One region of the Aeromicrobium sp. JP4 genome, then DNA from elsewhere that is predicted to be linked to it. Evidence: riboswitches for the same ligand, from Rfam matches in the RefSeq annotation. Region 1 holds a riboswitch; each other region holds the start of a gene.
What was found. Region 1 has a riboswitch for cobalamin ahead of ACY1JX_RS08555 (prenyltransferase/squalene oxidase repeat-containing protein). Riboswitches for the same ligand answer to the same signal wherever they lie in the genome.
Positions count from the first base shown of each region.

Region 2: another riboswitch for cobalamin. It lies ahead of ACY1JX_RS02680 (ABC transporter substrate-binding protein); the one in region 1 lies ahead of ACY1JX_RS08555 (prenyltransferase/squalene oxidase repeat-containing protein).
Region 3: another riboswitch for cobalamin. It lies ahead of ACY1JX_RS02710 (VWA domain-containing protein); the one in region 1 lies ahead of ACY1JX_RS08555 (prenyltransferase/squalene oxidase repeat-containing protein).

Region 1 covers NZ_CM143290.1:1,723,630-1,731,359, forward strand. Annotated here, with positions in the region: gene ACY1JX_RS08550 (hypothetical protein) at 1-581, opposite strand, end outside; gene ACY1JX_RS08555 (prenyltransferase/squalene oxidase repeat-containing protein) at 578-2,134, opposite strand; cobalamin riboswitch at 2,211-2,365, opposite strand; gene ACY1JX_RS08560 (endo alpha-1,4 polygalactosaminidase) at 2,383-3,156, opposite strand; gene ACY1JX_RS08565 (acyl-CoA dehydrogenase family protein) at 3,216-5,108, shown strand; gene ACY1JX_RS08570 (hypothetical protein) at 5,205-5,954, shown strand; gene ACY1JX_RS08575 (MarR family winged helix-turn-helix transcriptional regulator) at 6,015-6,503, opposite strand; gene ACY1JX_RS08580 (iron-siderophore ABC transporter substrate-binding protein) at 6,618-7,634, shown strand; gene ACY1JX_RS08585 (FecCD family ABC transporter permease) at 7,631-7,730, shown strand, end outside.
Region 2 covers NZ_CM143290.1:525,918-533,647, reverse strand. Annotated here, with positions in the region: gene ACY1JX_RS02695 (precorrin-2 C(20)-methyltransferase) at 1-642, opposite strand, end outside; gene ACY1JX_RS02690 (precorrin-8X methylmutase) at 639-1,304, opposite strand; gene ACY1JX_RS02685 (nitrite reductase) at 1,301-2,179, opposite strand; cobalamin riboswitch at 2,229-2,409, shown strand; gene ACY1JX_RS02680 (ABC transporter substrate-binding protein) at 2,465-3,493, shown strand; gene ACY1JX_RS02675 (FecCD family ABC transporter permease) at 3,490-4,512, shown strand; gene ACY1JX_RS02670 (ABC transporter ATP-binding protein) at 4,509-5,270, shown strand; gene cobN (cobaltochelatase subunit CobN) at 5,320-7,730, shown strand, end outside.
Region 3 covers NZ_CM143290.1:534,497-542,226, reverse strand. Annotated here, with positions in the region: gene cobA (uroporphyrinogen-III C-methyltransferase) at 1-260, opposite strand, end outside; gene ACY1JX_RS02720 (cobyrinate a,c-diamide synthase) at 464-2,884, opposite strand; gene cobO (cob(I)yrinic acid a,c-diamide adenosyltransferase) at 2,881-3,495, opposite strand; gene ACY1JX_RS02710 (VWA domain-containing protein) at 3,495-5,495, opposite strand; cobalamin riboswitch at 5,543-5,687, opposite strand; gene cbiE (precorrin-6y C5,15-methyltransferase (decarboxylating) subunit CbiE) at 5,758-6,966, shown strand; gene cobM (precorrin-4 C(11)-methyltransferase) at 6,963-7,718, shown strand; gene ACY1JX_RS02695 (precorrin-2 C(20)-methyltransferase) at 7,719-7,730, opposite strand, start outside.

The DNA.
Region 1 (7,730 bases):
GAGGCGCCGGGGACGGCCGCCTTCGGCGCGGCGGTCGCGGTGGTGCGCTCGGTCGAGCCCTTCGGGCGCGGCTTGTCCTTCGCACCCGGCTTCGACGTCCCGGAGGTCGGACGCGTCGTCTCCCGGGTGGGCTCCGGTGCGACCGTGGGCTGCACCGACGGCCACGTGCGCGAGGACGAGGTCTGGAACACGAACGCGACGGAGCCGCCCTGCGGCACCTTCAGCGCGGAGGCGCCCAGGCTCGAGTAGGCCCAGCCGGACTTCCCGTCCGAATAGAACAGCGCCCAGTAGGCGTCGCTCGGGGAGGCCTCGACGCAGGGGTCCGACGCGGGCGCACCGTCGACACGGCACACGAATCCCGGAGCGCGCGACGCGTAGGTCAGCCGGTGGCCGGCCTCGGTGAAGTTGCTCGCGGCACGGCCACCACCGTCGGAGTCGCACCCGACGCTCGAGCCCACCACGACCGTGACGCCCTGGCTGCCGCTGCACGCCGCGGCCTGGGCCGGTGCGCTGAGGGACGCGGGTCCGGCGGCGACCCCGAGGAGGGTCGCCGCCAGGACACGACGGAGCAGTCGGCTCACTTGACGACCCGGAAGACCTTCGCCCCGCTGCGGTTCGCGTACGCGCCGAAGACCGTCACCTTCGCCTTGCCGAGCTTCTTGCCGACACGGAAGGTGTGGGAGTAAGTGCCGTTCGACGAGGCCGTGCCGCGCTTGACGAGCTTCCCTCGGTAGTAGACGCGCACCGGCTCGCGGGCGGTGAGTCCGCCCACGACGACGCGCTGGAACCTGTTCTTCCTGACCTTGGTCCTGGCGACCTTGGTCGTCAGCGTGCGCTGGGCCAGGACCGGCACGGTGGTCGAGCCGGCTCGGTTCGCACGCGAGCCCGTCACCGTGATCGTCCGGGCGGCGTTGCCGGCGGGAGCCTTGACGCTGGCCGAGACGGCGCCGCTCGCCGGGACCGTGCCCGTGACGGTCCCTCCGCCGGAGACGGCGATCCGGACCTTCTCACCCGCCGCGAGCCCCGCGGCGGTGACCTTGATCGTGCGGCCGGCTGCGACGTACGCCGCGGCCTTCGTGACGGTGACCCTGGCCGCCGGCAGCTGCGCCTGGACGCCCGCCGCGGCCTGCGTGGTAGCTCGGATCCACTGGTCGCGCGTCTCGTCGGTGATGCCCTCCGCCTTGCCGTCCGCGAGCGCGGCCACGTCGTAGGCGATGCTGCCGGTCTCGGTGGCCAGTCGGGAGTCCTCGGCGACCGCGTCGGTGACCTGGTGCCTCGCGACCCAAGCGGCGGCGGATCCGGCCGCGCCCGGCTGGCCGACCGATGCGAGGACCTTCGCCGCCTTGCCGGTCGAGTTGGTGTTCGGGACGCCGTCGCCGACGAAGGAGCCGTCCTGGGCCTGCGCCTTGAGCATCGCCGCGGTGGCGGCGGTGATCGCTGCGTCGGCGCCCGCGATGCCTTCGCTCCGGGCCGACAGGAGGGTTTCCACGGCGAACGCCGTCGAGTCGATGGCGGTCACGGACGGGCAGGCACCGGTGTACACCTGCTTGAACGAGCCGTCCGCGCACTGCTGCGACAGCAGGTAGGCCACGGACTCGTCGGCCTCGTCACTCCCACCGAGGATCAACGCACGCGTGGCCCAGGCCTGGCCCACCCCGCCGAAGGTGAGATCCGGGTCGATCTCGCCCGTGGCGTCGTCGGTGACGTTCTCGATACCGGCGATGAGATCCGTGCCGTTCACGTTGCGGGGATCGCCGCCCGACGCGGCGACCGCGCTGGCGAGCTTCCCGGCCGACGCGGGGTAGAACGTGACGCTCGTGCCGTCGTCGTAGGTGGTGTAGTCGCTCACCCGGGCGCTGACAGCCTCGATGATGCGCGTCTGCGTGGAGGGGCGGGTCTGGAGGTCGTTCAGCGTGAAGAACACGTCGAGCGACAGTCCGTAGTCGTCGAAGCCGCCCCAGTTGGGGTTGTGGACCAGCCCGTTGGTGAGCTGGTCGTCGAGCCAGCGGGCCGCGGACCAGGCGTAGCTGTTCGGGGCTGCGGAGGCGGCCGGGGCGACGGCGACGGCGGTGGACACCGCGACCGCGCCGCCTGCGAGCACCGCGAGGGCGCGTCGACGCAGGGATGTACTCATGGGGGTTTCCTTCCCGCTGCACAGGACGGGAAGGGGCCGATGTCATCAGCTCCGCCCGCTGCGTTCCTCGACAGCGTGTGGCCGGTTCCGACAGGCAGGTGCTCCGGCTCGCCGTCCCGAGGGGCGGTCTCACGGTTGCGGGTCAGCGCCGGATTCGCACCGGCTTCCCCTGGCACTGCGGAAGGTGATTGTTCAGGCGCACTCTAACAGGCCGGGAGCCCCCGCTTTCCCTCTCCTCGAGGCAGAGATCAGCACGTGCGGTAGACGTGGCCCTTGGCGCCGCGCGGGACGACGTCGCGATCGCGGAGCAGGACCGAGATCCTCGACCCGCGCGCGCGACAGGCACGCGTGAACGCGCGGCGGCCGTTGTCGGTGTACTCGATCTCGATGACGTGGCGGCCGTACATCCGCGTGTACCGGCCGCACTCGCGGTACACCTCGCACTCCTCGGCCACCGCGAAGTCGAAGCCGAGCCTGCGGCCGTTGATCTCGGCGGTGTTCTTCTGGGCGATGGCGAGGCCCTCGGAGTGGGCGGCGGTGACGAGGCGCTTGGCGTAGGCCCGCGCCTGCGATCGCCGGATGAGCCGCTTCGACCGGGTCCACGAGTCGAGGTTGTCCGGCTCCACCGCCCGGTACCCGCGATCGGCGCAGGAGGCGAACCACGTCCGCATCACCCGTGCCGCAGCCGCGCGCTTGCCCGGGGAGCGCAGGTCGAGCAGCACCTCGTCGGGCCAGCCGGCGTCGCGCACGACGCGTCCCCTGCCGTCGCGCAGCAGCAGGCTCGGGTGCCTCTTCTTCCACCAGCGCAGGCTGCCCGGCTGCGTCTGGAACGCGTTCACGTAGCAGATCGAGTACACGCCGGGCGCGGGCTTCTCGGTGCGATCGCGCACGACGACGTCCACCTTCGAGGCGGGCCGGTACGCCCCACCGAGCTGGTAGTCGGCGACCCCTCCGGCCGGCGGGAGCGTGACGGGCGTGACCGCCGCGAGCACCGCGAGCAGCAGGGAGGACAGGAAGGCCATGCCTCAGGAGTACCAGTCTTCGCCGTGTCGTGGTGGGCCGCCGCCACTAGCCTGTGCCCATGAGTCTCGGTGAGGAACTTCGACGGTCCATCGACGGCAAGTGGCGCCACGTGCGTGAGCAGAGCCGGGCGGAGCTGGCGCAGCTGGACCTGGCGTACGACCACTCGCTCACCCTCGACGAGGCCCGCGAGCGCGTGCTCGACCAGATGAAGCAGCTCGTGCCCACGGGCATCCCCGCGGCCGGCTTCCGCACCGAGAACGGCGGCACCGGCGATCCGGGGATGGCAGTCACGGGCATCGAGATGCTGGCCCAGTTCGACCTGTCGCTCATGGTGAAGGCCGGCGTGCAGTGGGGCCTGTTCGGCGGCGCGATCGAGAACCTCGGCACCGAGCGCCACCACGAGAAGTACATTCCCGCGCTGATCAACCTGGACCTGCTCGGCTGCTTCGCGATGACCGAGACCGGTCACGGCAGCGACGTGCAGAGCCTCGAGACCACGGCCACGTACGACCCCGCGACGCAGGAGTTCGTGGTCCACTCCCCCACGCCGTCGGCGCGCAAGGACTACATCGGCGGCGCCGCCAAACATGCGCGCGTGGCCGCGGTGTTCGCCCGCCTCATCACCCTCGGCGAGGACCACGGAGTGCACTGCTTCGTCGTGCCGATCCGCGACGAGGCCGGCGAGGACCTGCCGGGCGTCACCACCAGCGACTGCGGGTTCAAGGGCGGGCTCGGCGGTGTCGACAACGGCCGCCTCATGTTCGACCAGGTGCGGATCCCCCGCGAGAACCTCCTGAACCGGTACGGCAACGTCGACGAGGGCGGCGTCTACTCCTCCCCCATCGACAGCCTCAACGCGCGCTTCTTCACCATGATCGGCACGCTCATCCGCGGCCGAGTCAGCGTGGGTGGCTCCGCCCGTGCCGCCGCCGAGGTGGCGCTCAGCATCGCCGGTCGGTACGCGCTCCAGCGGCGTCAGTTCGAGGGTGTGCCGGGCGAGGAGACCGTGCTGATGGACTACCGGATGCACCAGCGTCGCCTGCTGCCCCTGCTGGCCGAGGCCTACGCGTTCCGCTTCGCCCACAACCAGCTCGTCGCGCGCATGCACCGCCTGCAGACCGAGGCCGACCCCGACGCCCACGCGCAGCGCGAGCTCGAGGGACGTGCCGCCGGCCTGAAGGCCGCGCTCACCTCGTTCGCGACCCGCGCGATCCAGGAGTGCCGCGAGGCCTGCGGCGGTGCCGGGTACCTGGCCGAGAACCGGCTCACGACCCTCAAGGCCGACAGTGACGTGTTCACCACGTTCGAGGGTGACAACGTCGTACTGCTGCAGCTGGTCGCCAAGGAGCTGCTGACCTCGTACGCCCAGGAGGTCACCGGCCTCGACCCGGTCGGCATGGTGAAGTTCGCCGCCAGCACCGTGGCCGAGACGGTCAAGGAGCGCACCGCCGCCGCCCAGCTGATCCAGCGGCTGATCGACGCCCGCTCGCGCGACGACGACCACAACCTGCTCGACCGCGGCACGCAGCTGGACCTCTTCGAGGACCGCGAGCAGCACGTCATCGAGACGGCCGCCCGGCGCCTGCGCCGCGCCGGCAACGACAAGGGCGCCGCCTTCGCCGCGTTCAACGCCGCCCAGGACCACGTGGTCAAGATCGGCCAGGTGCACATCGACCGGGTCGTGCTGGAGGCGTTCACCGCCGGCATCGCCCGGACCGAGGACGACGCCGCGGCCGACGTCCTGCGCGACGTCTGCTCCCTCTACGCCCTCACCATCATCGAGCGCGACAAGGCCTGGTTCATGGAGCACAACCGCATCAGCGACACGCGCGCCAAGGCGGTCACCACCGAGGTGAACGCCCTGCTGGAGAAGCTGCGACCCCACACGCTCGCGCTCGTCGAGGGACTGGGCGTGCCGGAGGAGAGCCTCGGCGCCGAGATGCTCGGCTGAGATCACATCCGCGACTTGATGGTTCTTCGGAACTATCCGGTCCAGCCGTGGCAGACTGACGCTGCTCAACTCATACATTTCGTCTCGGGGAGAAAAATGAACCGACGCATCACCCAGGTCGCGGTCGCCGCCGCGGCCGCCATGGCGCTCTCGCTGGCCACGCCCGTGTCTGCCCAGGCTGCCGAGTCCGGCGCCATCGCTCCGGCGCCGAAGGCCGCGTCCGCGCCGTCCGTCGCCACGCCCAGCGCCATCACGCGCAACCCGGCAGCCGCGCCGTCCGTGACCCGCCTGTCCGTGGGCCGCGGCACGCTCTACTACACCGGCAACACCTACGTGCCGGCCGCGATCAACTACAACGTGCCCGACGGCTGGAGCAGCATCCCCACCGCGCGCCTCTCGATGAACGGCCGCAGCGCCAACGTCGACCTGTTCGACGGCAGCTCCATCCGCGTCCCCAGCTCGTGGGGCGCCGGCGCGTACCGCGTCGACCGCATCACGTTCCGTCGCTACGACGGCACCGCCACGCACATCGCGCCCAACTCCCTCACGTTCCGTGTCCGCCAGGGCGTGCAGTGGAACTACAGCCCCATCACCAAGCGCGGCTCCAAGGTCACGTTCAAGCTCAAGGGCTTCAAGACGTTCACCGGCACCCGCTGGGTCTCGGTCAAGAAGGTCAAGCTTCAGGTCAAGAAGGGCAAGAAGTGGAAGACCGTGAAGACCATCCGGGTCAACGCGAACGGCCACGGCAAGTACTCGCTCAAGTCCAAGAAGAAGCGCCCCTACCGCGTGTACATCCCGACGACCACGCGCGTCCAGGGTGCGGTCAGCCGCGCGACCCGCATCTGATCTGATCCACGCCGAGCGCCGGTCCACCTTCGGGTGGGCCGGCGCTTCGCGTTCGGGGGCTCAGCTCCAGTCGTCGCGGCGCAGCGGGGTGAGCAGCTCGTGGATCGTGCGCTGGTCCTGCGCGCTGACGCCGCCCACGCCGAAGTCGAGCTCCGTTAGCGCCTCGGTGGCGGCGTCGAGCACCTTGGTGCCGGCCGGCGTGAGCGAGGCGAGCGCCCGGCGCCGGTCGCGCGGGTCGATGTTGCGGTCGACGAGCCCGTCGGCGACGAGCCGGTCGATGACGTTGGTGACCGAGGTGGGGTGCACCATGAGCCGCTCGCCGATCTTCGACAGCGGCAGCGATCCCGAGGAGCTGAACGACAGCAGTCGCAGCACCTCGTAGCGCGCGAAGGTGATGCCGAACGGCTTCAGGGCACCGTCGAGGCGGGCCAGCACGATCTGGTGGACCCGCATGATCGAGGTCGCCAGGCGCATCGAGGTCGCGTCGCCGATGCGCTCCTCCCAGAGCTCGCCGGCGCGCTCGAGCGGGTCGAAGTCCAGTCCTGGCATGGCTCCACCGTAGCCATCCGCACCGCCCTGCGCGTCCACGGACCGATCCCGGTGGTGTCGTCGCGGAGGGAAGGCTTAGGCTTGGCTTACCTACCCGTCATGAAAGGTACTCCCTTGCGCCTCGCACCCCTGCTGGCCGCCGCGACCCTCGCGCTCAGCCTTGCCGCCTGCGGCTCCTCCTCCGACGACACGAACGAGTCCTCGGGAGCCTCGGGCGAGAACTTCCCGGTGACGATCGAGCACGCGCTCGGCAAGACGCCGATCAAGAGCCAGCCGAAGCGGGTCGCCACCGTCGCGTGGTCGAACCAGGACACCGCCCTGGCGCTGGGCGTCGTGCCGGTCGGCATGCCCAAGGTCACCTACGGCGACGACGACACCGACGGCCTGCACCCGTGGGTCAAGGACAAGCTCGATGAGCTCGGCGGCGAGGCCCCCGTGCTGTTCGACGAGACCGACGGCATCGACGCGACCGCGGTCGCCAAGACCACGCCCGACCTGATCCTCGCGCCCAACTCCGGCCTGACGAAGGAGGAGTACGAGACCCTCAGCAAGATCGCGCCGGTCGTCGCCTACCCCGGCCAGGCCTGGGGCACCTCGTGGCGCGACGCCATCAAGCTCACGGGCCAGGCGCTCGGCAAGTCCGACGAGGCCACCCAGCTGATCTCCGACCTGGAGCAGCAGATCACCGACGCCACCGAGAAGCAGCCGGAGATCAAGGGCAAGACCGCCGTCATGAGCTGGATCGACCCGAGCGACCTGAGCAAGGTCGGCTACTACACCGCGTCCGACACCCGCGCGACCTTCCTCAACGACCTCGGCTTCGAGACGCCCGACTTCGTCACGAAGGCCTCCGAGGGGAGCGACCAGTTCTTCCTGGAGATCAGCTCCGAGAAGGCCGACGAGCTCAACGGCGCCGACGTGTTCGTGGGCTACGGCGACGACGCGGCCCTGAAGAAGGTCCAGGCCGACCCGCTGCTGGGCCAGGTCACCGCGTTCAAGAACGGCTCCGCCGCCCTGCTGGAGGACAACACGCCGATGGCCGCGGCCGTGTCGCCCTCGGCCCTGTCCATCCCGTGGATGATCGACGACTACGTCGCCCTGCTCGCGGACGCAGCCGCGAAGGTGAAGTGACCACGACGACCGATCCGACCGTGGGGGCTGCCGCGCTGACGCGGCAGCCCCCGTGGTGGTTCCTCGTCAGCATCGTGGCGCTCGTCGCCGCGGTGT
Region 2 (7,730 bases), 1.2 Mb from region 1:
GCGCTCGGCGTCCATCGAGGCGCGCTCGACGTACCAGGAGCCCTCGACGCGTCCGGCCTGCTCCAGCGCGGAGCGCACCTTCGCGAAGGTCCGGCCGAGCTTCATGATCACGGCCCCGTCGGTGTCGGCGAGGCGGCGGGCCAGCTCGGGCTCCGGCAGGGTGCCGGGCAGCACGGTCAGCACGTCGGTCTGGCGCACGAGCGGCAGCGCGGTGGTGGCCGTGGCCGCGGCGAACGCGGGGACGCCGGCGACCACCTGGGTCTCGAAGTCGGGCGAGAGCCGGTCGTGCAGGTACATGAACGAGCCGTAGAGCATCGGATCGCCCTCGGCCAGGACGACGACGTCGCGGCCGGCCGCCAGGTGCGCGCGCACCCGCTCGGCGCACTCGGCGTAGAAGTCGGCCATCGCCCCGGCGTAGCCACCGGGGTGCTCGGTCGTCTGCGTCGTCACGGGGTAGACGAGGGCCTCCTCGACCACCCCCGCCGGGATCAGGTCGGCCGCGATCCGGCGCGCGTTCGACTGCTTGCCCACGCCCTGGTGGAAGACGATCACGTCGGCCGCGCCGATGAGCCGGGCGGCCTTGAGGGTGATCAGCTCGGGGTCGCCGGGGCCGACTCCGACGCCGTACAGCCGCCCGCTCACTCCGCCTCCTGGGCCAGGGCGTTGAGCGCCGACGCGGCCATCGCGGATCCGCCCCGGCGTCCGGTGACGGCGAGGAACGGCACGTCGAGGCCCGGATCGTCGGTCGCGAGGTCGATCAGGGCCTGCTTCGACTCGGCGGCGCCGATGAAGCCCACCGGCGTGCCGATGATCGCGGCCGGCCGCGGACCTCCGTCGCGGAGCGTCTCGAGGAGGTGGAACAGCGCCGTGGGCGCGTTGCCGAACGCGACGACCGCGCCCTCCAGCCGCTCGGTCCAGAGCGACACCGCGGCGGCCGACCGCGTGGTGCCCCACTCCTTCGCGAGCGTCGGGACGGCGGGGTCGCGCAGGAAGCACAGGACGTCGTTCTCGCGCGGCAGCCGGGCCCGCGTCACGCCGGCGGCGACCATGTGCGCGTCGGTGATGATCGGGGCCCCGGACTCCAGCGCGGAGCGGGCCGCGGACACCAGACCGGGATGGATCACGAGGTCCCGGGTCAGGTCGGTCTGACCGCACGCGTGGATCATCCGGACCGCCACCTTCTCGGCGTCCGCGGGGATGCGCGACAGGTCGGCCTCGGCGCGGATCGTGGCGAAGGAGTCGACGTAGATCGCGGCGCCGTCGGTGACGTAGTCGTAGCGGCGCGACGGTGGGGCGAGAGTCATGCGTTCTCCAGGTCGGGGACGATCAGGGTGCGCCACGGCGTCACCACGAGGTGCTGCGCTCCGTGCGCGCGGACCTCGTCGAACAGGCGGGCGTCGAGCCGGCCGTCGGGCACCGGCAGGTGCCACGCGATGCGGCCGTCGACCTGCTCGATCCTGCCAAGGTCCGGGGGAGCGCTGCTCACCCGGGTGCCGGGGTGGGGCTGCGACGGTGAGGCGAGCAGGGCCGCGCCGCCGCCGGGGAGCTCGTCGACGTGCCAGGGCGACTTCGCCCGGGCTCCCGCGAGCTCGACGAACCGCGAGGCGAGCGCTGCGAGAGCCTCTGGGGCGGCGGGCAGGGGGACCACGGGCCCCCACGATGCGCTGCCGACACGGACCTGGGCGGTGTCCGCGTCGAGGGCGACGAGTCCCAGGTCGAGGTCCCGGTCGAGCACGTCGCCGCGCCCGTCGTCGAGGACGAAAATGAAGCGGCCGGCCAGGGCCGCGAGGGCCGGCTCGGCACACAGCCGGCGGTCGAGCTCCTCGACGACGGGTCGCAGGTCCGCCCGCCCGCCGGACCGGCCGGTGAGCGGCGACGCCATGACGTTGCGGATGCGCTCGTGCGACGTCGAGGGCATGAGGCCCGTGGCCATCACCGCGTCCACGACGGCGTCGGACAGGCAGCCGTCGTCGTGCGGGATCGCCCGCACCTGCAGGTTGGCACGGCTGGTCAGGTGCACCGTGCCGTCGCCGTGGTCCCGGGCGACGTCGAGGAGCCCTCCGAGGGCGTCGACCGACACGGCACCGCCCGGGATGCGGATCCGGATCAGGGCGCCGTCGTCGGCGATCCACGGGCGCAGCAGGCCGGGGCACAGGTCGCGTCGAGTCCGTCCGGTCACCCGGTCATGGTGTCAGGCACCCTCCTGGCGACGCGCCGGCGGACGGGCTGCTACGTTCGTGGCGCCAGTCAAACTCAGCGATGAGCCAGGGAACCCGGTGAGAGTCCGGGACTGACGCGCAGCGGTGAGGGTGACGGGCGGGGCACGAAGCCACTGGACCGAGAGGTCTGGGAAGGCGCTCCGTCCGGTCGATCCCGAGTCCGAAGACCTGCTGGCCCTCACGGCGACCGCCGTTTGGTCCACCGGGCTTCGCGAAAGAGCCCCAGACCTCGAAGGACCGCGTCCGTGCGTACTCCATCCCGTCGTCCCCTCGTCCTGCTCGTCGGTGCCGCGCTCGCGCTGAGCGCCTGCTCGAGCAGCGATGCCACCCCCGATCCCGAGACCGCCGCGGGCTACCCGCGCGAGGTCGAGAACTGCGGCCGCACCACCGCCGTCACGGCACCTCCCGAGCGCATCGTGTCGCTCAACCAAGGTTCGACCGAGATCCTGCTGTCCCTGGGGCTCGCCGACCGCATGGCCGGCACCTCCACCTGGACCGATCCCGTCATGAAGGGCCTCGAGGAGGACAACGCGAAGGTCGAGCGACTCGCGGACAGCACGCCCTCGATGGAGCGGGTGCTCCAGACCGAGCCCGACCTCGTCACCGCCTCGTTCGCGAGCGTGCTCGGCCAGGGCGGCGTCGGCACGGCGGACGCCTTCGAGAAGCTCGGCGTCCCGACGTACCTGTCGCCCGCCGAGTGCGAGGGCAAGGAGAACGAGGGCGACGGCGACGGCGCGCGCACCGGGGTCCTCGAGATCGACACGATCTACCGCGAGGTCACCGAGCTCGCCGGGCTGCTCGACGTCGAGGCGCAGGGCGAGGAGCTCGTCGCCAGCCTGCAGGACCGGGTGGCCGCAGCGTCCGCGAAGGCGCCGGACGAGGAGGTCACCGTCCTCTACTGGTTCGCCAACAGCGAGGCGCCCTACATGGCCGGCTGCTGCGGTGGCCCCGGCATCATCACCCGCGCCCTGGGCCTGAAGAACGTCTTCGACGACACGAAGTCCGAGTGGCCCCAGATCGGCTGGGAGACGGTCGCGGAGCGCGACCCCGACGTCCTCGTGATCGGCGACCTCACCCGCAAGAGCCAGACGGCCGAGACGGCGAAGGCCAAGATCGAGTTCCTCGAGACCAACCCGGTCACCCGGGAGATGACGGCGGTGAGGAACCGCCGCTACGTCGCCCTCACCGGCGCCGCCCTGAACCCCTCGATCCGCACCGTCGAAGGACTGGAGCAGGTCGCCGACGCACTGGCCGACTTCGGCTTCTCACGGTGACGACGACCCGGCGCGCCTGGTTCCTGGGCTCCGCAGGACTGGCCCTGCTGGTGGCCTCGGCCTGCATCGCGGTCACGATCGGACCCTCCGACGTGGGTCCGCGGTCGGTCGTGTCCCTGGCGTGGTCGCGACTGGCCGGGGGCGAGTCCGGGCTGAGCCGGATCCAGGAGGGCATCGTCTGGGACCTGCGGCTGCCGCGCACGCTGCTCGCCGCGGCGTGCGGTGCCGGGCTGGCGGTGTGCGGCGTGATCCTGCAGTCCCTGCTGCGGAACCCGCTCGCCGATCCGTTCGTGCTGGGCGTGTCCTCCGGGGCCTCGACCGGCGCGGTGTCGATCGTCGTCCTCGGGGTCGGTGCGGGTGCGGTGGGCCTGGCCGCCGGAGCGTTCGTCGGCGCCATCGGGGCGTTCCTGCTCGTGCTCGTCCTGGCCGCGGCGGCGGGCGGGACCACCGACCGCGTCGTCCTCGCCGGGGTCGCGGCCACCCAGCTGTTCTCAGCGCTGACGTCGTTCATCGTCTTCACCTCTGCCGACGCGGAGCAGACGCGCGGCGTCCTCTTCTGGCTGCTCGGGTCGCTGGGCAGCGCCTCCTGGTCCGACGTCGCGGTGGTCGGCGTGACCGTGGTCGGAGCCGTGATCGCGTGCCTGCTGCTGGCATCGACGCTCGACGCGTTCGCGTTCGGCCAGGACAGCGCAGCCACGCTCGGCATCGACGTCGCCCGTGCACGGCTGATCCTGCTCGTCGTCACGGCCCTGACGACCGCGGTCATCGTCAGCACCTCGGGGGCGATCGGCTTCGTCGGCCTCGTGCTGCCGCACGTCGCGCGGGCGATGGTGGGCGTCAACCACCGGCGCATGCTGCCGCTCGCGGCGATCAGCGGGGCCGTGTTCCTGGTCTGGGTCGACACCGCGGCTCGCACCGTCATCGCGCCCCAGGAGCTTCCGGTCGGCGTCGCCACCGCCCTGCTGGGCGTCCCCGCCTTCGCCCTCATCCTGCTCCGGCGGAAGGGTGCGCGGGCATGAACCTCACCGCTCACACCGTCTCGTGGTCCGTCCGCGAGCGGCTGATCGTCGACGGCGTCAGCATCACGGCCGCGCCCGGCTCGATGGTTGGGCTGCTCGGCCCCAACGGCTCGGGCAAGTCGAGCCTGCTCCGGCTCCTCGCGGGCCTGCGCGCGCCCACGACCGGCGTCGTCCGCCTCGGCGATGACGACCTCGCGTCCCTGCGGCGCCGCGAGATTGCCCAGCGGGTCGGCGTGGTCGAGCAGGAGTCCGCCACCGACACGGACCCGCTCGTGCGCGACGTCATCGAGCTCGGTCGCATCCCGCACCGCCGCTCCTGGCAGCCCGTGGGGGAGCGGGACGTCGAGGCCATCCGCCGCGCCGCCGCCGCGACCGGAGTCCTGGACCGCCTCGAGCAGCCCTACGCCACGCTGTCCGGCGGCGAACGGCAGCGGGTGCAGATCGCCCGCGCGCTCGCCCAGGACCCCGAGGTCCTGCTGCTCGACGAGCCGACCAACCACCTCGACGTCCGACACCAGCTCGAGGTGCTGCGACTCGTGCGCGACGCGGAGGTCACGGCCGTCGCCGCCCTGCACGACCTCAACCTCGCGGCGGCGTACTGCGACGAGATCGTCGTCCTCGCCGACGGCCGCGTCGTGGCCGCCGGAACACCCGTCCAGGTGATCACCGAGGAGCTCGTCGCCGACGTCTACGGCGTGAAGGCCTTCGTCGAGCGCCATCGCATCACCGGCGCGCTCACCGTGGTGTGGCAGCCATGACCCTCGATCTGCATCTCGCCTCCCCGACCACCTCCACCTAAGGAGCCCCATGACCCGCATCGCCCTCATGTCCACGTCGGACACCGACCTGCTCTCGGCCCGTGCCAGCGGCGCCGACTACACCTGGGCCAACCCGGCCCGGGTCGCGGACGAGCGGCGGGACGAGCTCACCGCCGACGCCGATCTCGTGGTCCTGCGCGTGCTCGGATCGCCCGAGGACGTGCGCGACGTAGCAGCGGTCATCCGGCAGTCCGGCCGGCCGCTCGTCGTGCTCGGCGGCGAGCGCACGCCCAACGCCGCGCTGATGGAGCTGTCGACGGTGCCGATCGGCATCTGCGCCGAGGCCCACCGCTACCTCGCCGAGGGCGGCACCGAGAACCTGCGCCAGCTGCACGCGTTCCTGTCCGACACGGTGCTGCTGACCGGTGAGGGATTCGAGCCGCCGGCGCTGCTGCCGGAGTGGGGTGTGAGCCGCCAGCCCGCGCCGAGCGACCTGCCGCGGGTGGGCATCCTGTACTACCGGGCCCACGAGGTCAGCGGGAACCACGCCTTCGCCCACGAGCTGGCGGACGCCATCGACGCCACCGATCGGGCCTGCGGGGTGCCGATCTACGTCTCGTCGCTGCGCGCAGCGGCCGACGAGCTCTTCGCCGAGCTCGGCGCCCTCGACGCGATCGTCGTCACCGTCCTGGCGGCCGGAGGCTCGAAGCCGGCGGCCGTGAGCGCCGGCGGGGACGACGAGTCGTGGGACGTCGAGCGTTTGCGGGCGCTCGACGTGCCCGTCCTCCAGGCGCTCGCACTCACCTCCAGCCGTGCGGAGTGGGAGGCGTCCGACGACGGCGTGACCCCGCTCGACTCCGCCACCCAGATCGCCATCCCGGAGTTCGACGGGCGCCTCATCACGGTGCCGTTCTCCTTCAAGGAGGTCGACGCCGACGGCCTGCCGCGCTACGTCACCGACGCCGAGCGCTGCGCCCGCGTGGCCGGCATCGCGGTGAACCACGCCCGGCTGCGCCACGTGCCGCCGGCGGAGCGGAAGGTCGCGCTCGTGCTGTCGGCCTATCCGACCAAGCACAGCCGCATCGGCAACGCCGTCGGGCTGGACACTCCCGTGTCGGCCATCCGGCTGCTCCGCCAGCTGCGCGACGCCGGCTACGACCTCGGTGAGCCCGGCGCGATCCCGGGTCTCGACCCGCTGCCGCCGGTCGAGGGGGAGGAGCCGGACACGACGTCGGGCAACGCCCTGATCCACGCGCTCATCGAGGCCGGCGGCCAGGACGAGGAGTGGCTGACCCAGGCCCAGCTGAGCGAGTCGCACGTGCGGATCAGCCGCGACGACTACCTCCGGTGGACCGCCCACCTGCCCGCTGCGCTGCGCGAGGAGATGGTGGAGACCTGGGGCGAGGCGCCCGGCTCGCTGTTCGTCGATGACGCCGGCGACATCGTCCTGGCGACCCTGCGGGCGGGCAACGTCGTGATCCTCATCCAGCCGCCGCGCGGCTTCGGCGAGAACCCGGTCGCGATCTACCACGACCCGGACATGCCCCCGTCGCACCACTACCTCGCGGCCTACCGATGGCTCGAGCAGGGCTTCGGTGCCGACGCGGTCGTCCACCTGGGCAAGCACGGCTCGATGGAGTGGCTGCCGGGCAAGAACGCCGCGCTGTCGGCGGCGTGCGCCACCGACGCAGCGATCGGCAGCATGCCGCTGATCTACCCGTTCCTCGTCAACGACCCGGGCGAGGGCGCCCAGGCCAAGCGCCGGGCCCACGCCACGATCGTCGACCACCTCGTGCCGCCGATGGCGCGGGCCGAGGGCTACGGCGACATCGCGAAGCTGGAGCAGCTGCTCGACGAGTACGCCAACGTCGCCGCGATGGACCCGCCCAAGCTGCCCGCGATCCGCCAGCAGATCTGGACCCTCATGCAGTCCGCCCAGATGCACCGCGACCTCGGCCTCGAGGAACGACCCGGCGACGAGGAGTTCGACGACTTCCTACTGCACGTCGACGGCTGGCTGTGCGAGATCAAGGACGTCCAGATCCGCGACGGCCTGCACGTCCTGGGCCAGGCACCGGCAGGGGAGGGGCGCGTGAACCTCGTCCTCGCGGTGCTGCGCGCCACGCAGGTCTGGGGCGGCCAGAACCGCGCCCTGCCGGGGCTGCGCGCCGCGCTCGGCCTCGCCGACGACGCCCCGATGGCCGAGGTCGACGCCGTCGAGGCTCAGGCCCGTGGCCTCGTCGAGGCGATGGAGAAGGCCGGCTGGGATCCGCAGGCGATCGACACGCTCCACGACGACCCGGTGGTCCGCGACGTCCTGCGCTTCGCGGCCGAGCAGGTCGTGCCGCGCCTCGCGGCCACGACCGACGAGCTGACGAACATCCTGCACGCGCTCGACGGCGGCTTCGTCCAGGCGGGCCCCTCCGGCTCGCCGCTGCGCGGACTCGTGAACGTCCTGCC
Region 3 (7,730 bases), 1.2 Mb from region 1:
TGCTCGATGAGGACGCGGTTGATCTCGTCCTGGCTCGTGGAGCGGCCGTAGGGGATCTTGGAGACGTCGACGACCTCGACACCGGGCTTCGCCCACCCGATGGCCTCCCAGGGGGCGAGCCGGTCGGCGACGACGACGTCGGCCGACTCGATCGCCGCGCGGCCGGCGACGGTGATCAGGCCGGGGTCACCCGGGCCAGCGCCCACGAGCGTGACGCGTCCGGCCGACGCCGGCCGGGACGGCGGGGCCTCGCGCGGCACGCTGCGCAGCACCACCTCGTGGGCCGACTCGTCGGCGTGTTCCGGGACCCAGTCGACGAGCCCGCGACGGGCGAGGTCCTCGATGGCGGCGCACACGGTGGGGGCGCCGACGGTGACCTTCGCGTTCTCGCGCAGCAGTCCGGCGATGGTGGGGACGACCGTCTCGTTGCCATCGAGGACGAGGACGGAGCGCCCGGCGACGTTCAGTTCCATGCGGCGTGGACTCCCAACGTGGTGAGCAGGTGACGGGTGGCCTCGGGCTCGCGCACGGCGAGGCGCGCCCACGAGTCGTCGAGGCCGGGGAAGGTGTCGGCGCGTCGGACCGCGATGCCCGCACCGCGCAGCCGTGCGTGCGTTCCCCGCCCGAGGCGTGCCAGCACGAAAGGAGCGTCCGAGGGCACCACGTCGACGCTCAGTTCGGCGAGTCCGTCGACGAGGACGCGGCGGTGCTGGACGGCCAGCCGGGCGCGACGCTCCGCCTCGGCGGCAGCGTCGGGACCCGCCGTGGCGACCACGGCATGGAGCGCCGGCGTGCCGACGGACCAAGGCGCCTGCTGGCCGCGCAGGTCGGCGACGACGGCCGGGTCGCCCACCACGTAGCCGGCGCGGATCCCCGGCATCGACCACAGCTTGGTCAGGCTCCGGACGACCACCAGGCCGGGCAGGGCTCGTGAGGAGAGCGTCTGCGGCTCGCCCGGCACGAAGTCCATGAACGCCTCGTCGATGACGACGACGCGGCCCGGCCGGCACAGGGACGCCAGCGGCGACGCCCCATGAAGGCGCCCGGTCGGGTTCGTCGGGTTGCCCACGACCACGAGGTCGGCGTCGTCGGGCACGGCGTCCGGGTCGAGAGCGAAGTCGTCCTCGGCGCGGCACAGGACGTGACCCGGCACGTGACCGGCGGCCCGCAGGGCGACGTCCGGCTCGGTGAACTGCGGATGCACGACGACGGGTCGCCGCCACCGGCGCGCGCGGGCGATCAGGGAGAACGCCTCGGCGGCACCCGCCGTGACCAGCACCTCGTCGACCTCACGACCGTGACGTCGTGCCACCGCGACGTGCGCGGCGGAGGACTCCGGATAGGACGCCGATCCGGCCACGCCGTCGCGGAGCGCCTGCTCCAGCCACGCGGGACGGGGCAGCCGGCTGACGTTGACCGCCAGGTCCAGCAGTCCGTCGGACGCCTCGACGTCGCCGTGATGACGGAGGGGGTCCGTGACGGGCGGCAGCGAGGCGCCCGTCGCCGTGACGGGAGGAGCGGCTTCCGGAGCCGAGGCGACCGGAGCGGCGGAGTGCATGGCGTCCGCGAACGACTGGGCCAGGCCGGGGTGGCCGGCCCAGTGCACGTGGAGGTACGACGCGCTCAGCGTCGGGCCGGAGAAGCCGACGGCGCGGTCGTCCACCGTCCAGGCGGGCCGGTCGCCGTGGACCGGGGTGACGGTCGTGCGGTGGAACTCGTGCGTGGTGACGGTCGTGCCGACCGGGCCGAGCAGCTGGTCGGAAGCCAGGGCGGGACGCCGGTAGGAGAGCGTGAGACGGGGCGTCATCACGGCGTCGGCGTCGAGCGCGCCGACCATCGGGTGGCCGTCGACGCTGCGGCAGAGGTAGAGCAGGCCCGCGCACTCGGCCACGGTGGGCACGCCGTCGAGCACGGCCTCGCGCAGGTGGGCCCGCAGGCTGGCGTTGGCGCTCAGGGCGGCGGCGTGGACCTCGGGGAAGCCACCGCCGAGGTAGAGGCCGCGGGTACCGGCCGGGAGGTGGGCGTCACGCGCCGGGTCGAACGGCACCACGGTGCAGCCGGCGGCCTCGAGCAGCTCGGTGGTCTCGGCGTAGCGGAACGTGAACGCCCGCCCCGCGGCCACGGCCACGACGGGGGAGTCGGCGCCGCCCGGCCGGACGTGCGCGGCCGGGTCCCACGGCTGCGCGTCGAGCGTGGGCGCCTGCCGTGCCAGCTCGAGGACGGCATCGAGGTCGACGTGCGCCGCGACCTGGCCGGCCAGACGCTCCAGCGCCCCGGCGGCCTCGTCGCGCTCCTCGGCGGGGACAAGCCCCAGGTGGCGGGACGGCGCGCTGACGCCGTCGTCACGGTGCAGGACTCCGAGGACGGGGATGCCGGTCGACTCCACGGCTCGGGCGGCCTCGGCGGCGTGCCGCGGGGATCCGGCCTTGTTGAGGATGACGCCCGCGATGGTCACCGTCGGATCGAAGCCCGCCATCCCGTGCACCACCGCGCCGATGCTGCGCGAGGCGTGCGAGACGTCGACCACGAGGACGACGGGGGAGTCCGTGAGGGTCGCGACGTGGGCCGTCGAGGCGAACCCGTCGCCGCCGATCCGTCCGTCGAAGAGGCCCATCACCCCCTCGACCACCGCCACGTCGGCAACCCGGGCGCCGTGCAGGAGCAGCGGCACCATGAGCGACGGATCCGTCAGGTGCGGGTCGAGGTTGCGACCGGGACGACCGGTGGCGAGCGCGTGGTAACCGGGATCGATGTAGTCGGGTCCGACCTTGTGCCCGGAGACGGCGAGGCCTCGTCCGGCCAGCGCCGCCATGAGCCCGGTGGCCACGGTGGTCTTGCCGTGCCCGGAGGCCGGAGCCGCCACGACGAGGCGCGGGAGGCTCACCACTCGATGCCTCGCTGGCCCTTCTGCCCGACGTCCATCGGGTGCTTCACGTGCTGCATCTCGGTGACGAGGTCGGCCACCTCGACCAGCCTGGGGTCGGCGCGGCGGCCCGTCACGACGACGTGCTGGGTGCCCGGCCGGTTGCCGAGGGTCTCGACCACGTCGTCGACGTCCACCCAGCCCCACTGCATGGGGTACGTGAACTCGTCGAGGACGTAGAACCGGTGGCGCTCGGCGTGGATCCGCCGCTTGACCTCGGCCCAGCCCTCGGCCGCGTCGGCCGCGTGGTCGGCCTCGGTGCCGCCCTTGCGGCTCCACGACCAGCCCGAGCCCATCTTGTGCCACTCGATCGGCCCGCCCTCGCCGGTCTCCTCGTGCAGCCGGGCGAGGCGCTCGAGCACGGTCTGCTCGCCGATGCGCCACTTCGCCGACTTCACGAACTGGAAGACCCCGACGTCCCAGCCCTGGTTCCACGCCCGCATCGCCATCCCGAACGCCGCGGTGGACTTCCCCTTGCCGTTGCCGGTGTGCACCATCAGCAGGGGTCGGTTGCGTCGCTGCCGCGTCGTGAGGCCGTCGTCCGGCACGGTCAGCGGCTTGCCCTGCGGCATCAGGCTGCTCCCTCGCGCGAGGAGGTGGCGGCGTGGACCACATCCGTCAGGCCGTCGGCCGTCACCTCGCCGAGTGGGACGTGGTCGGCGCGCAGGTGACCGGCCAGCTGGGCGGCCAGGCCGAGCCGGAAGCGGCCGGTCTCGCAGTCGACCACGACGCTGTCGAGGCCGGTGGCGGCCAGATGCGCGGCGGACCGGTGGGCCCGGCCGAGCGCATCGGCGCCCGAGGTGGCACGCCCGTCGGTGACCACGACCAGCAGCGGGCGCCGGGACGGGTCGCGCAGCGCCTCGCGGCGCAGGATCTCCGCCGAGCGCTCGAGGCCCTCCGCCAGCGGGGTGCGACCGCCGGCCGGCAGCTCGGCGAGGCGGCGTGAGGCCACGTCGACCGAGCCGGTGGGCGGCAGGACCACCTCGGCGGTGTGCTGACGGAACGTCACGAGGGCGACCTTGTCGCGGCGGCGGTAGGCGTCGAGCAGCAGCGAGAGCACGGCGGTCTTGACCTGCTCCATGCGGCGCCGGGCGGCCATCGAGCCCGAGGCGTCGACGCACAGCAGCACGAGGTTGGACTCCTGGCCGACCGTCTCGGCGCGGCGCAGGTCCGACGGCGAGAGCGCGAGGCCACGCCCGTCGACCAGTCCGCCGCGGCTCCGCTGATGCGGGGCGGCCGCCGCGATGGTGCCGGGAAGGTGGAGGCGACCGGACGCCGCATCGGGCCGCTGGCCGACGACGCGGCCCTGTGGCGTGCGGGCCCGGGAGCGTCGCCCGGACTGGCCCTCGCCGGTGCCGCGGACCACGAGCAGTCGCGCCCGGGTGGGGGCCCCGGCCGCGGCGACCGAGCCGGCGCCGGCCGGCTGCGGCTGCTGCTCGTCCTGGTTCGGGGACGCGTCGGGGGCGTCAGCGGGGCGCTGGTCCTCGGGACCGTCCTGGGGCGAGTCCGAGCCGGAGCCGTCCGGACCACCCGGGCCGTCGTCGTCGGGTCCGGGGTCGGGCTCGTCGTCGCCGAGCAGGTCGTCGAGGCGGTCCTCGTCGAGTCCGGGCTCGTCGAACGGGTTCCGGCGACGGCGGTGCGGCAGGGCCAGCCGCGCCGCGACGCGGACGTCCTCGCGGGTGATGTGGGTGCGCCCCTGCCATGCCGCGTGGGCCGCCGCGGTGCGGGCGGTGACGAGGTCGGCGCGCAGGCCGTCGACGTCGAACGCGGCACAGATCTCGGCGATCGTGGTGAGCGAGTCGTCGTCGAGGACGACGTCACCCACCAGCTCTTGGGCGGAACCGAGGCGGGCGCGCAACGCGTCCTGCTCCTGGGCCCAGCGGGCTGCGAAGCCGGCGGGATCGGCGTCGAACGCGAGGCGGCGTCGCACGACCTCGACGCGCAGCGCCGGCTCGCGGGGAGCCGACACCTCGACGGTCAGACCGAACCGGTCGAGCAGCTGCGGGCGCAGCTCACCCTCCTCGGGGTTCATGGTGCCGATGAGCACGAACCGCGACGCGTGCTCGACCGAGACCCCGTCGCGCTCGACGCTCACCCGTCCGGTCGCGGCGGCGTCCAGCAGCAGGTCGACGAGGTGGTCGTGCAGCAGGTTGACCTCGTCGACGTAGAGCAGGCCGCGGTGGGCGCGGGCCAGCAGACCGGGCTCGAACTCGACCACGCCGTCGCGCAGCGCCGAGTCGAGCTTCAGCGAGCCCGTGACGCGGTCGTCGCTCGCACCCACGGGCAGCTCGACGAGCCGCACGGGGCGCTCGTCGACGGGCGTCCCGGCGTCGAACGGTCCGTCGGGCGAGATCGCCGTCGGGTCCGCCGGATCGATGGAGAACCGATCACCCCGGTAGGCGCGCACCGGCGGCAGCACGTCGGCGAGTCCGCGCACGGTGGTGGTCTTGGCGGTGCCCTTCTCGCCACGCACCAGGACGCCGCCGATGAGCGGGTCGATCGCGACGAGGGTGAGGGCGAGGGTCATGTCGTCGGAGCCGACGACGGCACAAAAGGGGTACTGCGTTGGCATGTAGGGCTCCCGCTCGATCTGCCATGACGGTCCGCGACGCGGGCAGCGTCGCGGGTCGGATCGAGGCCGGTCTTCGGACTTCCCAGGTCTGTGCCTGAGTCACCGCAGCGGGCCCTGTGCCGGATTCTCACCGGCTTCCCAGATTCTCCCCGTGGCCATCGGCCGTGGGGCACCTCGAACCTTCGACCACACCCTAGACGCCGCCGGCAGGCCTCGGGCAGGGGGCCCGACCTGCGGACCCGGCGGGTTAGGGTGCTCGACCATGGATGCGCACGTGACCGTCGTCGGAGTCGGGGCCGACGGCTGGGATGGCCTGCCGGAGTCCTCACGGTCGCTCGTGGGGGCCGCCGCCACCCTGCTCGGCGGACGCCGTCACCTCGACGCGATCCCTGCGGTTGCAGGGCAGGACCGGGTCGCATGGCCCTCCCCGTTGCGTGAACGGCTCCCCGCCCTGCTGGACGAGGCGCGCGAGCCGGTCGTCGTCCTCTCGTCCGGCGATCCGCTCGTGTCCGGCATCGGCACCACGCTGCTCGAACTGCTCGGTCTGGAGCGGGTCACGGTCGTCCCGGCGGTGTCGTCGGTCGCGCTGGCCCGGGCGCGGATGGGCTGGCCGGCCGAGTCGGTGACTGTCGTCAGCGTCGTCGGGCGCGATGTCCGGCTCGTCGTCCCTGCGCTCTCAGCCGGGCGGCGGTTGCTGGTGCTGTCGAGCGACGAGACCACTCCTGCGGCCGTGGCGACGCTGCTCGCCGACCTGGGCTGGGGCGACTCCGAGCTGGTCGTGCTGGGCCACCTCGGCTCCACCGACGAGTCGCGGGCCACGTCGACGGCGCGAGCCTGGGACATCACCGACGTGCCCCGCCTCAACGTCCTGGCGGTGGAGGTTCGCGGCTCCGGCCCGGGCTGGGCGGCCGGGGGAGTCCTGCCCGACGACGCGTTCCAGCACGCCGGCCAGATCACCAAGCGCGACCTGCGCGCCAGTGCGCTCGCGCGGCTGGCGCCGGCCCCGGGCCAGTTGCTGTGGGACGTGGGCGCCGGCAGCGGCTCGATCGGCGTCGAGTGGATGCGCGCCTGGCCCAGTGCCCGGGCGATCGCCGTCGAGCCACGACCCGACCGCCTCGCGCTCATCCGCGGCAACGCCGACGCCCTGGGAGTCCCCGCGCTCCAGGTCGTCGAGGGCTCGGCTCCCGAGGCGCTCGAGGGTCTCGACCGGCCGGACGCGGTGTTCGTCGGCGGGGGAGCGACGGTCGACGGGGTCCTCGACAGCTGCTGGGACGCCCTGCGGCCCGGCGGCCGCCTCGTCGTCCACGGCGTCACGGCCGAGACCGAGGCCGTGCTGCTCGAGCGATACCGTCGCCACGGCGGCGAGCTCGTCCGCCTGCACGTCGAGCGGGCCGAGCCGCTCGGATCCTTCACCGGCTGGACGCCCGCGCGCGCCGTCAGCCAGTGGTCCGTCACCAAGGGAGACTCATGACCGTCCACTTCGTCGGGGCCGGCCCCGGTGCCGCCGACCTGCTCACCCTGCGCGCGGTGCGCCTGCTGGAGGCCGCCGACGTGTGCCTCTACGCGGGTACCTACCTCGACGCCGAGGTGCTGGGGCACTGCCGCGAGGGCGCCCGTCTGGTCGACACGCAGCACCTCGACCTCGACGAGATCACGGAGCACCTCGTGAGTGCGCACGCCGAGGGCCTCGAGGTCGTCCGGCTGTGCTCGGGCGACCCGTCGCTGTACTCCGCCGTGCACGAGCAGGCACGTCGGCTCGACGCCGCGCAGGTGCCGTGGGACGTGACGCCCGGGGTGCCCGCCTACGCCGCCGCGGCCGCGATCGTGGGTGCCGAGCTGACGGTTCCCGAGGTCGCTCAGTCCGTCGTGCTGACCCGCACCCAGGCCCGCTCGACCGCCATGCCCGAGGGCGAGCGGCTCGCCGCCTTCGCCGCGACCGGTGCGACGCTGGCGCTGCACCTGGGGATCACCCGCACGCGCGAGCTGGCCGCCGAGCTGGCCGAGCACTACGGCCAGGACTGCCCCGTCGTGGTGGTGTCGAAGGCGACCCAGCCCGACCAGCTCGTGCTGCGCGGCACGCTGGGCGACATCGGCGGTCAGGTGGAGCAGGCCGGTCTGCGGCAGGCGGCCGTCATCCTCGTCGGGCCGGCGCTGGCACCCGACGTGCGCGGCGGCGAGTCGTTCCTCTACGCCGCCAGCCGGGAGCGCCGCGCTCGCGGCTGATCACTCGACGTA